Regions from separate parts of the Arthrobacter sp. PTI12 genome, predicted to be linked through region 1. Evidence: predicted binding sites of a transcription regulator. Region 1 holds the regulator's gene; the other holds the start of a gene.
What was found. The regulator Rex, encoded in region 1, represses fermentation and respiration genes when NADH is low (regulators of the CRP and FNR family bind a similar motif). The targets are predictions, from matches to a motif close to CTTGTGAANNNNTTCACAAG.
Positions count from the first base shown of each region.

Region 2: rhaI (L-rhamnose isomerase) is a predicted target of Rex. The motif match lies at 2,821-2,840, and genes of this name have one in related genera.

Region 1 is NZ_CM155256.1:3,081,174-3,087,769, reverse strand. It holds gene AC1MBU_RS14765 (acetoin utilization protein AcuC) at 1-809, shown strand, start outside; gene AC1MBU_RS14760 (ArsR/SmtB family transcription factor) at 921-1,370, shown strand; gene AC1MBU_RS14755 (3-deoxy-7-phosphoheptulonate synthase) at 1,657-2,736, shown strand; gene AC1MBU_RS14750 (helix-turn-helix domain-containing protein) at 2,891-3,103, shown strand; gene AC1MBU_RS14745 (30S ribosomal protein bS22) at 3,301-3,399, shown strand; gene AC1MBU_RS14740 (HAD family hydrolase) at 3,448-4,290, opposite strand; gene AC1MBU_RS14735 (glutaredoxin family protein) at 4,423-4,692, shown strand; gene AC1MBU_RS14730 (redox-sensing transcriptional repressor Rex) at 4,835-5,545, shown strand; gene AC1MBU_RS14725 (hypothetical protein) at 5,571-6,239, opposite strand; gene AC1MBU_RS14720 (YceI family protein) at 6,352-6,596, opposite strand, start outside.
Region 2 is NZ_CM155256.1:183,264-189,859, reverse strand. It holds gene AC1MBU_RS00895 (bifunctional aldolase/short-chain dehydrogenase) at 1-1,537, opposite strand, end outside; gene rhaI (L-rhamnose isomerase) at 1,540-2,706, opposite strand; gene AC1MBU_RS00885 (LacI family DNA-binding transcriptional regulator) at 2,958-3,956, shown strand; gene AC1MBU_RS00880 (L-rhamnose mutarotase) at 4,112-4,453, shown strand; gene AC1MBU_RS00875 (Gfo/Idh/MocA family protein) at 4,551-5,639, shown strand; gene AC1MBU_RS00870 (family 43 glycosylhydrolase) at 5,636-6,586, shown strand.

The DNA.
Region 1 (6,596 bases):
TGAACTTCGGCGGGGGAATGCATCATGCCGGCCGGGCCCGGGCAAGCGGGTTCTGCATTTACAACGATGCCGCTGCAGCGGTCCAACGGCTGCTGGATGCCGGTGTGAAACGCGTGCTCTATATCGACGTCGATGCTCATCATGGAGATGGGACCCAGGAGATTTTCTGGGATGACAAACGCGTCATGACCATCTCGCTTCACGAGACCGGCATGAGCCTTTTTCCGGGAACGGGATTCCCAAACGAGATCGGCGGTGCGTCGGCTTCCGGGTACGCGGTCAATGTCGCGCTGCCCACTACCACCGGGGATTCCGGATTCCTGCGGGCGTTCCATGCCGTTGTGCCGCAGCTGGCCGCCGCATTCGCGCCTGAGGTGATCGTCAGTCAGCACGGTTGCGACGGTCACGTGGACGATCCCCTCACCAACCTGCGCATCACCGTCGATGCCCAGCATGCCGCAGCGGTAGCGGTTCGCGATCTCGCCTCGCAGCACTGTGACGGCCGTTGGATCGCGACCGGTGGCGGCGGGTACAACATCACTTCGGTTGTGCCGCGCTCGTGGACCCTCCTTACGGCGGTGGCAGCCGGTGCCGACATCACACTGACGACGCCGGTACCCGCCCCGTGGCGGACGTATGTCGCCGAGCGCTTTGGTCGCGAAGCACCTTCCTTAATGGGTGATGGCTCTGACACCTGGTGGCAGTCGTGGGAAGCCGGGTTTGACCCAAACGAGAATTTGGACCGGTCGATCATGGCAACACGCAAAGCCGTATTTCCGCTTCACGGGCTGGATCCCTGGTTCGATTGACCTGGTTCGATTGACCCTCTGGATGGTGTTGGCTGACGCACGGCTGCTGCCAGCAACCCCTGTGGGAAACCGAGGGATGCCGCTTTCGACATATACGGATATGGTAATGGGATGGTCATGGATGATGTGTTCGGGGTCATCGCCGAAGCCACCCGCCGCCAGATTCTGGGCTCATTGCGGGACGGGGACAAAGCGGTGGGTGAGTTGGTGCTAGAGCTTGAAGTGAGCCAGCCCACAGTTTCGAAGCACCTCAAAGTTCTGCGGGAAGCAGGGCTTGTCACCATGCGGGCGCAGGGCCAGAAGCGCTTTTATTCACTCGAGCCGCAGCCATTGCTCACCGTTGCCTCCTGGCTTGCCGAGTTCCAGTTGCCCGCTCAGAAGGTCAACTCCTCGCTCCCGCCAGCCGTCCTGGAACCGGAACTCGATGCGCTGGTCTCAGTAGGGCCGGGCGTTACTCCCATCGATGGCGCTCAACCGTTCGGGCGGACCGTCGGCAGAGCTGCCGAACGCGCTGCCGACCTTCTGTCCCAGTTTCCGAAGCTGCGCCGCCGTAAGGACTAGCTGACGTGGGCGCTCCGTGCCCACCGGCTGGGTGGGAGAGCGCTTAGCCCACCGCCGTCACATACCGACACCAAAGTTCACAATTCAGATGGCGCCGTCTAACCTCGTTTCATGACAACCCGTTGGTATGCGTATTTTGCGTTGGCTCTGGAGGAGCCTGCGGCCTGACACGCTGACCAACACCTTCAGAGCCAACAGGGCAGGACACGTTTCCTGCCCTTCGTCGTTTCCACGGCGGGTTCTGTAGGACAGCCCCGCCGAAGAACCACCTTCGAAAGCCGGGACCATGAAAACCCTCACTTCAGCCTCTTCCAATCTCAATGTCCGCAGCATTGATCCGCTGCCCACGCCCGCCGCAGTTCTCGCTGAACTTCCTGTCACTTCCGAGGTTGCGGCATCAATCCGCCGCTCGCGCGAAGAAATCCGGGCAGTACTCGATGGCGTGGATGATCGCCTGCTCGTCATCGTCGGTCCCTGCTCAATTCATGACCCCGACGCCGGTATCGAGTACGCGCGCATGCTGGCTGACGCCGCGCAGATGCACCGCGAAGATCTGTTGGTGGTTATGCGTGCATACTTCGAAAAGCCCCGCACCACGGTGGGTTGGAAAGGGTTGATTAATGACCCGCACCTGGATGGGAGCCATGATATTGCCGCCGGCCTGCGAACGGCCCGTAGGTTCCTTCAAGAGGTTGCCACCCTGGGACTTCCACTTGGCACCGAGTTCCTCGAGCCGATCAGCCCCCAATACATTGCGGACCTGATCAGTTGGGGTGCAATCGGCGCCCGGACCACCGAGAGCCAGATCCACCGCCAGCTGTCCTCCGGCCTGTCCATGCCCGTGGGGTTCAAGAACGGAACCGACGGCGGCATCAGGGTGGCACTCGACGCCTGCGCTGCCGCAGGTGCACCGCAGACCTTCCTGGGGGTCGATGAGGGCGGACGCGCAGCCCTCGTCTCGACCACCGGAAACCCGGACACCCATTTGATCCTTCGCGGCGGATCCGACGGACCGAACTACAGCCCCGCCCACATTGCGCACGCCTCTGCCGCGCTTGCTGCGGCAGGTCAGAACCAGCGCCTTATCGTGGATGCCAGCCATGCGAATAGTGGCAAGGACCATCGGCGGCAGGCGGACGTCGCCCGGGAACTTGCGGATGCAGTATCCGGTTCCGGCACCATAGCCGGCGTCATGCTGGAAAGTTTCCTCGTAGAGGGCGCGCAGAAACTTGATGTGACAGCTGGAGGCAGACTTGCCTACGGCCAGAGCGTGACCGACGCCTGCATGGGCTGGGGTGTTACGGCATCGGTGCTTGGCGATCTCGCGAGAGGTTCGCGCCGTCGTCGTCAGGGTGGCGTTTCGTGACCTTGGCGTGCTTTCACTTTGGTCACAGGAACCACTAGAGTATCTCCCTAGACGGATAATCCTCAGGTCTCAAGGCGACACGCCGTCCGGCGTTCCATCAAGTGCGGTGGGCGCGCCTCTCAGGGTTAGCTCCAGAGAAAAGGACAGTGGTGAGATGGCGAGCGGCAGCAACTTCTCCGACGTGCGCTTCCTGACAGTTGCGGAAGTTGCCGAAGTGATGCGGGTATCGAAGATGACCGTATACCGGCTGGTGCACTCAGGGGACATGCCGGCGGTTCAGTTCGGGCGTTCCTACCGGGTGCCCGAATCCGCTGTGCAACAGTATCTGCGCTCCGCATCCGTGGAGGGTGAGTCGGGTACAGGCTAGGGTCGCGGATGGTGCCGGTCAGGAAGACCGGTCTGAGCGGGTACTCTGTTAAGAAGCGTTTTGCGTAGACGGTCGTATGTGCGGCCGCATGATGTACGTCACCGCGATGTGCGTCTTTTGTCAGATTCGAACGCCCCTGCCGCAGTTCATGCGGTAGAGGTTGTCCGGAACCGGAATGAATAGTTTGTGAGGACTCTATGGGTTCAGTAATCAAGAAGCGCCGCAAGCGGATGGCGAAGAAGAAGCACCGCAAACTGCTTCGCAAGACCCGCCACCAGCGCCGCAACAAGAAGTAGCATCGCATCCGGTCCGCCAGTGAGGCGGACCGGTTTTGCATTTAAGGACTAGCCCCTCATGCGGGCGAAGCCGCGCCATAGGCCGTAGATGGCACCGGCTCCCGTTGCTGCCTTGAGCCCCAGCGTTGCCGCACGGCGGCCGCTTCGAAAATCATAGATTGGCCAGTTGGAGTCACGGGCGTGCTTGCGAAGACGATGGTCAGGGTTGATAGCGACCGGGTGGCCAACAATGCTGAGCAGTGGCACATCGTTGTAGGAATCGCTGTACGCCCAGCAGCGGGACAGGTCCAGGCCCTCTTTCCCGGCAAGTTCGTTGACGGCCGTGGCCTTTGCCGGCCCGTGGAGGAACTCACCCACGAGCTTGCCTGTGTAGAAGCCCTCAGAGACCTCTCCCACAGTGCCGAGTGCACCCGTGAGCCCAAGCCGGTTGGCGATCACGCTGGCCACTTCGACGGGAGTGCCCGTGACCAACCAGACGCGGCGCCCGTTGCGGAGGTGCTGTTCCGCGAGGGCACGCGCTCCCGGCCAGATCTTCGACGCGATCATTTCGTCATAGACTTCTTCGCCAAGGGCCAGCACATCTTCATGCGCAATGCCGATAGCGAAGGCAAGAGCGGCATCACGGACAGCATGGATGTCGGTCATGTTCTCGCCGCGCATCACGAAGCGCAGCTGTTTCCAGGCCAGCCCTGCGGCAAAACGAAGCGTGAAAGCCCGCCGCTGGTACATCTTGCGCGCCACATGGAAGAGACTGGCGCCGCGCATCATCGTGTTGTCGACGTCGAAAAATGCTGCTTCCCCGGCCGGTCCGCCCAGCGGAGAAGATTCGGCAGGCACAGTCTCCGTGGAAGACCCGGGCTCGACTGCGGGTCGGAGGCTGGCTGCGGACATAGCACGAGTCTAATCACTGGTTGGCGTTCAGCGTGTCCGCGGACACCCACAGCAACCAGCCGATTTTCACGCTTCGAGGGCGTTCCGTAATGGCGACCTGCACGGAGCCCGCGGCCAGTAAGCTTGTGGACCATGACTCAGCAGACCCAACCGCCTGTCGCGGAATGGAGCACGGGCCTCGTGTTGGTGACGAGGCCGGACTGCCACCTCTGTCACGCCGCCCGGGAGACAGTGAGCCGCGTGGCTGCCGAACTGGGCGTGCTTTGGCGGGAAGAGTCGATTGCCGATCACGCCGATCTGCTGGAACGATTCTCGGAAGAGGTGCCGGTTCTGCTTCTCGACGGGGTCCAGCGGGACTTCTGGACAATCGACGAAGCGCGCCTGCGCAGGCTACTCACCTGAGCCGTTGTGCTCAGCGCCCTCCTGACTTTGAGGGCTTCCATCAGGGACCTAAAGTGGGACTATCCCGCCGTCATCCTCCGGCGGGCGGGCGGAGCAGTTCAGGCCGCCGGCGAACAAATAACGGAGAGATGAACCAGTGACCATGTCGGAGCTTCCCGGATTACGGTCCGCCGCGAGCGATCAGCAGGGCAGGCAAATTCCGCCTGCATCGCTCGCCCGCCTGACCATTTATCTGCGCGCCCTCAACTCCCTTCTGGCGGAGGGGATTGAACGAGTGTCTTCGGAGGAACTGGCAGACGCGGCGGGCGTGAATTCGCCCATGCTCCGCAAGGACCTCTCCTACCTGGGTTCCTACGGCACGCGGGGTGTCGGCTACGACGTCCAGTACCTGAACAGCCAGATCTCCACAGCCCTGGGACTGACTCAGGACTGGCGGGTAGCCATCGTCGGAGCCGGAAACCTCGGGCGTGCGCTCGCCGGGTACTCGGGGTTCCAGTCGCGGGGCTTCGAGGTGGTCGCGCTGTTCGACGCAGATCAGATGATCGTCGGTACGGAGGTCGGCTGGCTGCGCGTCAGCCCAGTGGAGGATCTGGCAACCGTGCTTCACAGGACGCGCGCCAATATGGCTGTTCTCGCGGTACCAGCGGGCGTTGCACAGCAGTTGTGCGATGAACTTGTTGCGGCCGGGGTGACAAGCATCCTAAGTTTCGCGCCGGTAGTGCTGCAGGTTCCTGACCGGGTGCAGCTGCGCAAGGTGGACATGGCCACGGAGCTGCAGATCCTCGCTTACCACGCACAGCGGGCGCAGGATCCGGATCTTGATGCCGGTTCCAGCGCCCGCGCGGCCCAGTAGGGCCGGTCCAGCAAGCTTCTGCGCGCTAGTGCGTGATTTGCTGCCGCTTGAAGTAGGCGTTGGACGGCTTGAGCCAGCACAGCACAACTCCGGCGACGCCAAGCAGCACCACGAGCACGTTCAGCGCGATGGAGAATCCGCTTGGCTGCAGGCTTTCCCCACCCAGCTGCGCCTGGACTTCAGCGTTGCCCTGCAGCGCGGCGAGCGTCACCCAACTCATGATCATGAGCAGAACCGAAATACCCGCAAGAACAGTGGCGGTTATGCGTGCCCAGTTGTGTCCCTTGCGGATGAAGACGGCCAGCAGTACGTATACGCCGGTGGTAAGGATGCCGACAACGATCCCGATGCCGACACCGATTGCAGCCGCTCCCGCCGGCCCACCCGTGGTGCCTGATCCCATCAGGGTGGTGATGAAGTTGAGAACCCCAGCGGCGATGATCAGCCAAAAAGCCAGATTGACTTCCTTGGGGAGGGGCGGCCGCGCCTGTTCCGGCATGCGGGCTGCACTCGGGTAGGCATACCCTGCGGGCTGGGCCGACTGGTAGGAGTATGGAGATGCAGGTTTCTGCGGTTCGGGGGAGAGGCCCGCACCGGAGTTCTGTGTTGGTCCGGGCTCATTGGGATTGAGTGACTCAGTTCCGGAGAGCTGGTGCGGATCGCGTTCTGAAGGATCGTGTGATGGCGTACTCATGCGCTCAGCGTACCGCCGTCAAGCTTTCGCCGTCGGGCTTTCAGGACAGAAAAAACGAGGGGGCGTGCCGGAAAGCCGGCACGCCCCTCGAAGGGATTCGTGAGCAAAGAGCCTAGTTGGCCGAGGGTGCCACGAAAGCGGCGTCAAGGTTGATGGTCACCTTGTCGCCCACCAAAACACCGCCGGCCTCAAGAGCTGCGTTCCAGGTCAGGCCGAATTCCTTGCGGGAGATGACCGTTTGGCCGGAGAATCCAGCGCGGGTGGCACCGAAGGGGTCAACAGCAACACCGTTGAACTCGGTATCGATGGAAACTTCCTTGGTGATCCCGCGGATGGTCAGGTCGCCGATCAGCTTGT
Region 2 (6,596 bases), 440 kb from region 1:
CCAGCAGCGGCTTGGAGATCGAAAGCCCGGCGTTGTTGACCACAAGGTCCAGTCCGCCGAAGGCCAGGACTGCGGCGTTGATTGCTTCCTGGACCTGCTCGGGATTGGTGACGTCGGCCTGGATGCCGATGGCGACGTCCGGCCCGCCAAGTTCCTCGGCGACCTTCTCGGCGTTTTCGAGGTTCAGGTCGGCGATGACCACGCACGCGCCCTCCGCTGCGAGGCGGGTGGCGATGGCCTTGCCGATGCCCGAGGCGGCGCCGGTGACCAGTGCGATGCGGGTGGCGTGGGACTTCGGCTTGGGCATCCGGGCGAGCTTGGCCTCTTCCAGCGCCCAGTACTCGATGCGGAACTTCTCGGACTCATCGATCGGGGCGTAGGTGGAAATGGCCTCCGCGCCGCGCATCACGTTGATGGCGTTGATGTAGAACTCACCGGCCACGCGGGCGGTCTGCTTGTTGGCACCGTAGGAGAACATTCCGACGCCGGGAATCAGGACGATGGCCGGGTCGGCTCCGCGCATGGCCGGTGAATCGGCGTCGGCGTGGCGCTCGTAGTACCCCTGGTAGTCCGCGCGGTACTCCTGGTGAAGTTCCTTCAGGCGTATCACGGACTCCTCGACGGAGGCATCCGCGGGCAGGTCCAGCACCAGCGGTTTGACCTTGGTGCGCAGGAAGTGGTCCGGGCAGGAGGTGCCCAGCGCCGCCAGGCGGGGATGTTCAGCTGCGCTCAAAAAGTCCAGAACGGCGTCGTCGTCAGTGAAGTGCCCCACCTGCGCGCGGTCGGTGGAGGCCAGGCCACGGATCACCGGGGCGATGGCGGCGGCCTTCGCGCGGCGCGCCTCAGGCGAGAGCGCGGCGTAGCCGTCGAGGGGCTCACCGAGCGCCTTTGGGTTTCCGTTCTCGGTAATGTAGCGCTCGGCGGTTTCGATCATCCACAGTGAATTGTTCTCGGCCTCGTCGGAGGTTTCGCCCCACGCGGTGATGCCGTGCCCGCCAAGGATGGTGCCGACGGCCTGCGGGTTTTCGGCCTTGATCGCGGCGATGTCCAGGCCGAGCTGGAAGCCCGGACGCCGCCAGGGCACCCACACCACCTTGTCGCCGAAGATCTTTTCGGTGAGTGCTTCGCCGTCGACCGCCGTGGCGATCGCGATGCCTGAGTCCGGGTGCAGGTGGTCAACGTGTGCGGCGTCGACGAGGCCGTGCATGGCGGTATCGATGGAAGGTGCCGCGCCGCCCTTGCCGTGCAGGGTGTAATCGAACGCCGCGACCATCTCGTCCTCACGGTCAAGGCCAGGGTAGACGTTGGTCAGGGCACGGAGACGGTCGAGGCGGAGCACCGCCAGGCCCTGTTCCTTGAGGGTGCCGAGGTCACCACCGGAGCCCTTTACCCACAACAGCTCAACGTTCTCGCCGGTGACGGGGTCGGTATCGCTGCCCTTGGCGGAGGTGTTGCCGCCGGCGTAGTTCGTGTTGCGTTTGTCCGCACCGAGCCGGTTGGAGCGGTTGATGAGGTCCTGAACGGTTTGGTTAGTCATGGTTACGCGCCCCATCCTGCCTGCTGTCCGCCCTCACGGTCAGCGTTGATGATTTCCTGGTAGCCGCTGGCCGCGTAGGCAGCCATGGGGTCCGCGGGAAGTCCGCGGGATTCACGCCACTGGGCGAGTGCCGGACGGACGTCGGTGTAGAAGGCGTCCATGAACAGTGCATGCGCGCCGAGGACGTCGCCTGCTTCCTGCGCCTTGGTCAACGACTCCCGGTCAACGAGCAGCGCACGGGCCGTCATCTCCTGCACATTGAGGACAGAGCGGATCTGGCCGGGGATCTTCTCTTCGAGGTTGTGGCACTGGTCCAGCATCAGCGCCACGTTGGCAGCCGGGTCGAGGGCGCCGCCGCGAGCCACCTCGTACATGATGCGGAACAGCTGGAACGGATCCGCTGCCCCCACGATCAGGTCATCATCCGCGTAGAAGCGCGAGTTGAAGTCGAAGGATCCGAGCTTTCCGAGGCGGATCAGCTGCGCCACGATGAACTCGATGTTGGTGCCGGGAGCGTGGTGGCCCGTGTCGAGGCAGACCATGGCCTTCTCACCGAGGGCCAGGGTGTGGGCGTAGGAAGTTCCCCAGTCAGGGACGTCGGTGTGGTAGAAAGCCGGTTCGAAGAACTTGTACTCGAGAACCATGCGCTGGTCATCACCGAGGCGCTCGTAAACCTTTTGCAGGGAATCATGCAGCCAGTCCTGGCGTGAGCGCATGTCGCCCTGGCCGGGGTAGTTGGTGCCGTCAGCCAGCCAGATCTTCAGGTCCTGTGAACCGGTGACGTTCATGACGTCGATGCACTCGTACATGTGGTCGAGGGCCTTGTTGCGGACGGCGGCGTCGCTGTGGGTCAGGGACCCGAACTTGTAGATGTCATCCTGGAACGTGTTGCTGTTGATGGTGCCCAGCGTGATGCCGAGGCCCTGCGCAAAGTCAGAAAGCGCGCCGTAATTTTCCACCTTGTCCCAGGGAATGTGCAAGGCAACGGAGGGCGCAAGGCCGGTCAGCTCGTTAACCTTGGCGGCGTCGGCGATCTTCTCCTGCACAGTGCGCGGAGTGCCGGGAGTCTGAAATACCTTGAAGCGGGTTCCGGAATTGCCGTAAGCCCAGGACGGCACCTCAATAGCGAGGTTCTCCAGGGTTGGCGTTATGCGGCTCAGGTCAACCATTACTTCTCTCCATTTACAGCTGCCGGCTGCAAGCCCGCGCGCATCGTCGTTGTTTTGCACTGACTTTTCACTAGGCCTGAAGGAGGCGGCGGTGACGGTCAGGAGATGAATCAGATATTGAATCGATTCATTAGTACGTTTCAAAGGTATCCTTGGCGATGAGTGGTGTCAAGCATTCTCGTGAAGAGTGCACATTTTCGTCCACCGCTTGTCTACAGCCCGTCACTTCCAGGAATCGAGGGTCTGCCCGGATGGTCAGTATCAAAGACGTTGCCGACCAGGCGCAGGTTGCCGTGGGCACAGTATCGAACGTGCTCAACAACCCGGACCGCGTAGCTGAAAAGACCCGTGAGCGGGTGCTCAGCGTCATCTCGGAACTGGGCTTCGTGCGCAATGATGCCGCTCGCCAGCTCCGTGCCGGGCTCAGCCGCACCATTGGGCTCATCGTCCTCGACGTCAGTAATCCGTTCTTCTCTTCGCTGGCGCGCGCCGCCGAAGACCGGGCGGCGGAGTCGGACAGCACCGTGCTGCTCGGGGACAGTGGGCATGACGCCGGCCGCGAAAGCCGCTATCTCGATGTGTTCGAGCAGCAGCGGGTCAAGGGTGTCCTGATTTCGCCGGTAGGTAACGTCGATTCCCGGCTCGAACAGCTGCGCGCCCACGGCGTGCCCGTGGTTTTGGTGGACCGGGTGGACCCGCAGCGCCGGATCAGTTCAGTGTCAGTGGATGATGTCGCCGGCGGTTACATGGCGGTGAAGCACATGCTCTCGCGCGGGCGGCGGCGCATCGCGTTCATCGGAGCGTCCACCGACATCCAACAGGTGGCAGACCGTCTGGCCGGAGCGCAGCAGGCTGTGGAGGAGTACCCGGATGCCGAGCTCGAGGTAGTGGAAGCCGCCGCAATGACCGTGCTGGCGGGGCGTGCAGCCGGTGAACTCCTTGCGGAGCGCGGCAGGGAAGGCCTGCCGGACGGCATTTTTTGCGCCAACGATCTGCTGGCCATCGGCGTGATGCAGGCTGTGCTGCTTATCCGCGGGTTGCGGATTCCGGAGGACCTCGCGCTGATCGGCTACGACGACATCGATTTCGCCCAGTCTGCGGTTGTTCCGCTGTCCACAGTGCGGCGGCCAACGGAGCTGATGGGGCGCACCGCCGTCGAACTGTTGCTTGAAGCGATTGACCGGACCTCACCCGAAAGCCGGCAGGTCATCTTCCAGCCCGAGCTGGTCAGCCGGGGGAGCACCCTCTAGCCCTTCCTCCTTCGGGAACTTTTGTGCAGCTCCGGCGAGTCCGACGCCGGTTTGAGTCACCGTAGGTGCGCAACAGTTGCGGGCAGGCGAGCTCCTTGGCAAGTCGCAGTGGTAGCATCCATGAAACGATTCATACCCGCTCGACGAGGAGAACTATGGAACGCGTCTGCTTCCAGTTGCAGGTGAAGCCCGACCGCCTTGAGGAGTACAAGGAGCGCCATGCCGCCGTCTGGCCGGACATGCTCCGCGCCCTCAAGGACACCGGCTGGAACAACTACTCGCTCTTCCTCCGGCCGGATGGCCTCCTGATCGGGTACGTCGAGTCGGATGACCTCGCCGCAGCCCAGAGCGCTATGGCCGAGACCGACGTCAATGCCCGCTGGCAGGCCGAGATGGGCGAGTTCTTCGTGGAGCTCGACGGCCGGCCGGACGAAGGATTTGTGCGGATCGAGGAGGTCTTTCACCTCGAGGACCAGCTCGACGCCCACGCCGAATGATCATCAGCCCGCAAAGTAGCCGGAAAATGGCAGGTTCGCCGGGAAGACCCCACGAACGTGCCACGCACCGGCGATCCTGACTCGAAAGGTCCCTCCAATGACCCGCATCCTCCGCGCTGCCATCCTCGGCACCGGCGCCGTGGCGCACCTCCATGCCGAGGCGCTTGCCGCGATCGACGGCGTCACTGCGGTTGCTTCAGCCGACCCCAGCGAGGAGCGGGTCCGTGACTTCAACGCCCGGCACGGAATCGCAGCCGGGTACGGCACCCTGGAGGAGCTGTTGGCCAAGGAGGCTGTCGACGTCGTGCATATTTGCACTCCGCCGGCGGGACATGCGGAACAGACAAAAGCAGCGTTCGACGCCGGTGCTCACGTCATCGCCGAAAAGCCGCCTGCGCTCTCCCTCGCAGAGGTGGACGCCATGCAGTCGGACGCGGTGGCCGCGAACCGGAAGCTCGCCGTCGTCTTCCAGCAGCGAACCGGCACGGCCGCCGCTCATATCCGGAACCTGCTGCGGTCGGGTGAACTCGGGAGGCCGCTAACCGCCGTCTGCCATACACACTGGTACCGCGGTCCCGAGTACTTCGACGTGCCGTGGCGCGGAACGTGGGAGACCGAGGGTGGCGGCACCACGCTGAGCCACGGCATTCACCAGATCGACTTGCTCGCCTACCTGCTCGGCGAGTGGAGCTCGGTGTCCGGCCAGCTGTTCCGGCTTGACCGGGAGTTGGAGACCGAGGACACCTCGTGCGGCGTCGTCGTCTTCGAGAATGGCGCCATCGCGTCGGTTCTGAGCACTGTGCTCGCGCCGCGGGAGTCGAGCCTGATCCGCATCGACACGGAGCACGCCACCATCGAGCTCGAGCACCTCTATGGCCACAACCACGCGAGCTGGAAGCTGACGCCGGCCCGCCACATCAGTGCGGAACGGGCGGCGTCGTGGGCGCTGCCGTCGAATGAGGTGCCGAGCGGGCACGATGTGCTCTTGTCCGAGGTCTACGAATCACTTCTTGCCGGGGCCGATGTCCCGCCGGTCGCCGCTGATCCTGCACGTGCTATCGAGATTGTTGCTGCCCTCTACGCATCGGCCGGGCGGGGTGCTCCCGTAACCCGCGGGGAACTCGCTGCGCCAGACTTTCGCGGGAGCATGCGCGCTCCCGTAACGGATCTGCGTCCCGGTCGGTGAGCGCACCGCTGCTCGCCGATCCGCTCGGCGGGCCGACTGATCCGTCGGTCATCCGCAACGAGCAGACCGGACAGTGGTGGATGTTTTACACCCAGCGGCGCCCCGCCGATTCGGGCGCGGGCGTCGAGTGGGTGCACGGCAGCCGGATTGGCACGGCCGTATCCGACGACGGCGCGCGCTGGCTCTACCGCGGTGTGGTCGACGGTCTCGACCCGGCTGGGGAGCCCGGCCCGAACACCCACTGGGCGCCCGAGGTCGCGTGGGACGGAACCCGCTACCACATGTACCTCACGTGGATCAGGGGCGTGCCTTCCACCTGGGCCGGCCATGAGCGGCGCATTGTGCATCTGGTCGGCGACGACCTCGAGCACTGGAAGCACCGGGGCTTCCTTGAGCTGAGTTCGAACTACGTGATCGATGCGGCCATCGCCCGGACCGCCGACGGTCTCCTGCGCCTCTGGTACAAGGAAGAGGCGGAAGCATCTACTACCTACGCCGCTGTCAGTCCCGACTGGGACAACTGGTCCGTCGAAGGGCAGGTCATCGGTGGTGCGCCCCATGAGGGCCCGAACGTCTTCGAGCTGGGCGGGTTCTTCTGGATGATCGTGGACGAGTGGCGCGGCCAGCGCGTCTACCGTTCGGATGACGGTCTTTCCTGGTCGGTGCAGGGCTTGATCCTCGATTCGGCCGGCGTGCATCCGGAGGATAGGCAGGTAGGCAGGCATGCCGACGTCGTTGTTTGCGGTGTTGAAGCCGTTGCGTTCTATTTCACCCACCCGGAATGGGACGGAAGCAACGACGTCGAACTGCAGGCTGGCGCGCTGCGCCGGTCGGAGGTGCATCGGGCGCGGCTGTGGGTTGCGGCCGGCGTGCTGCTGTGTGACCGTGATGCGCCGGTAATTGCGTTGGGCCGACGCATGCCGGAAAGAAATATGCGGGACAAATAGCGCCAGAGGG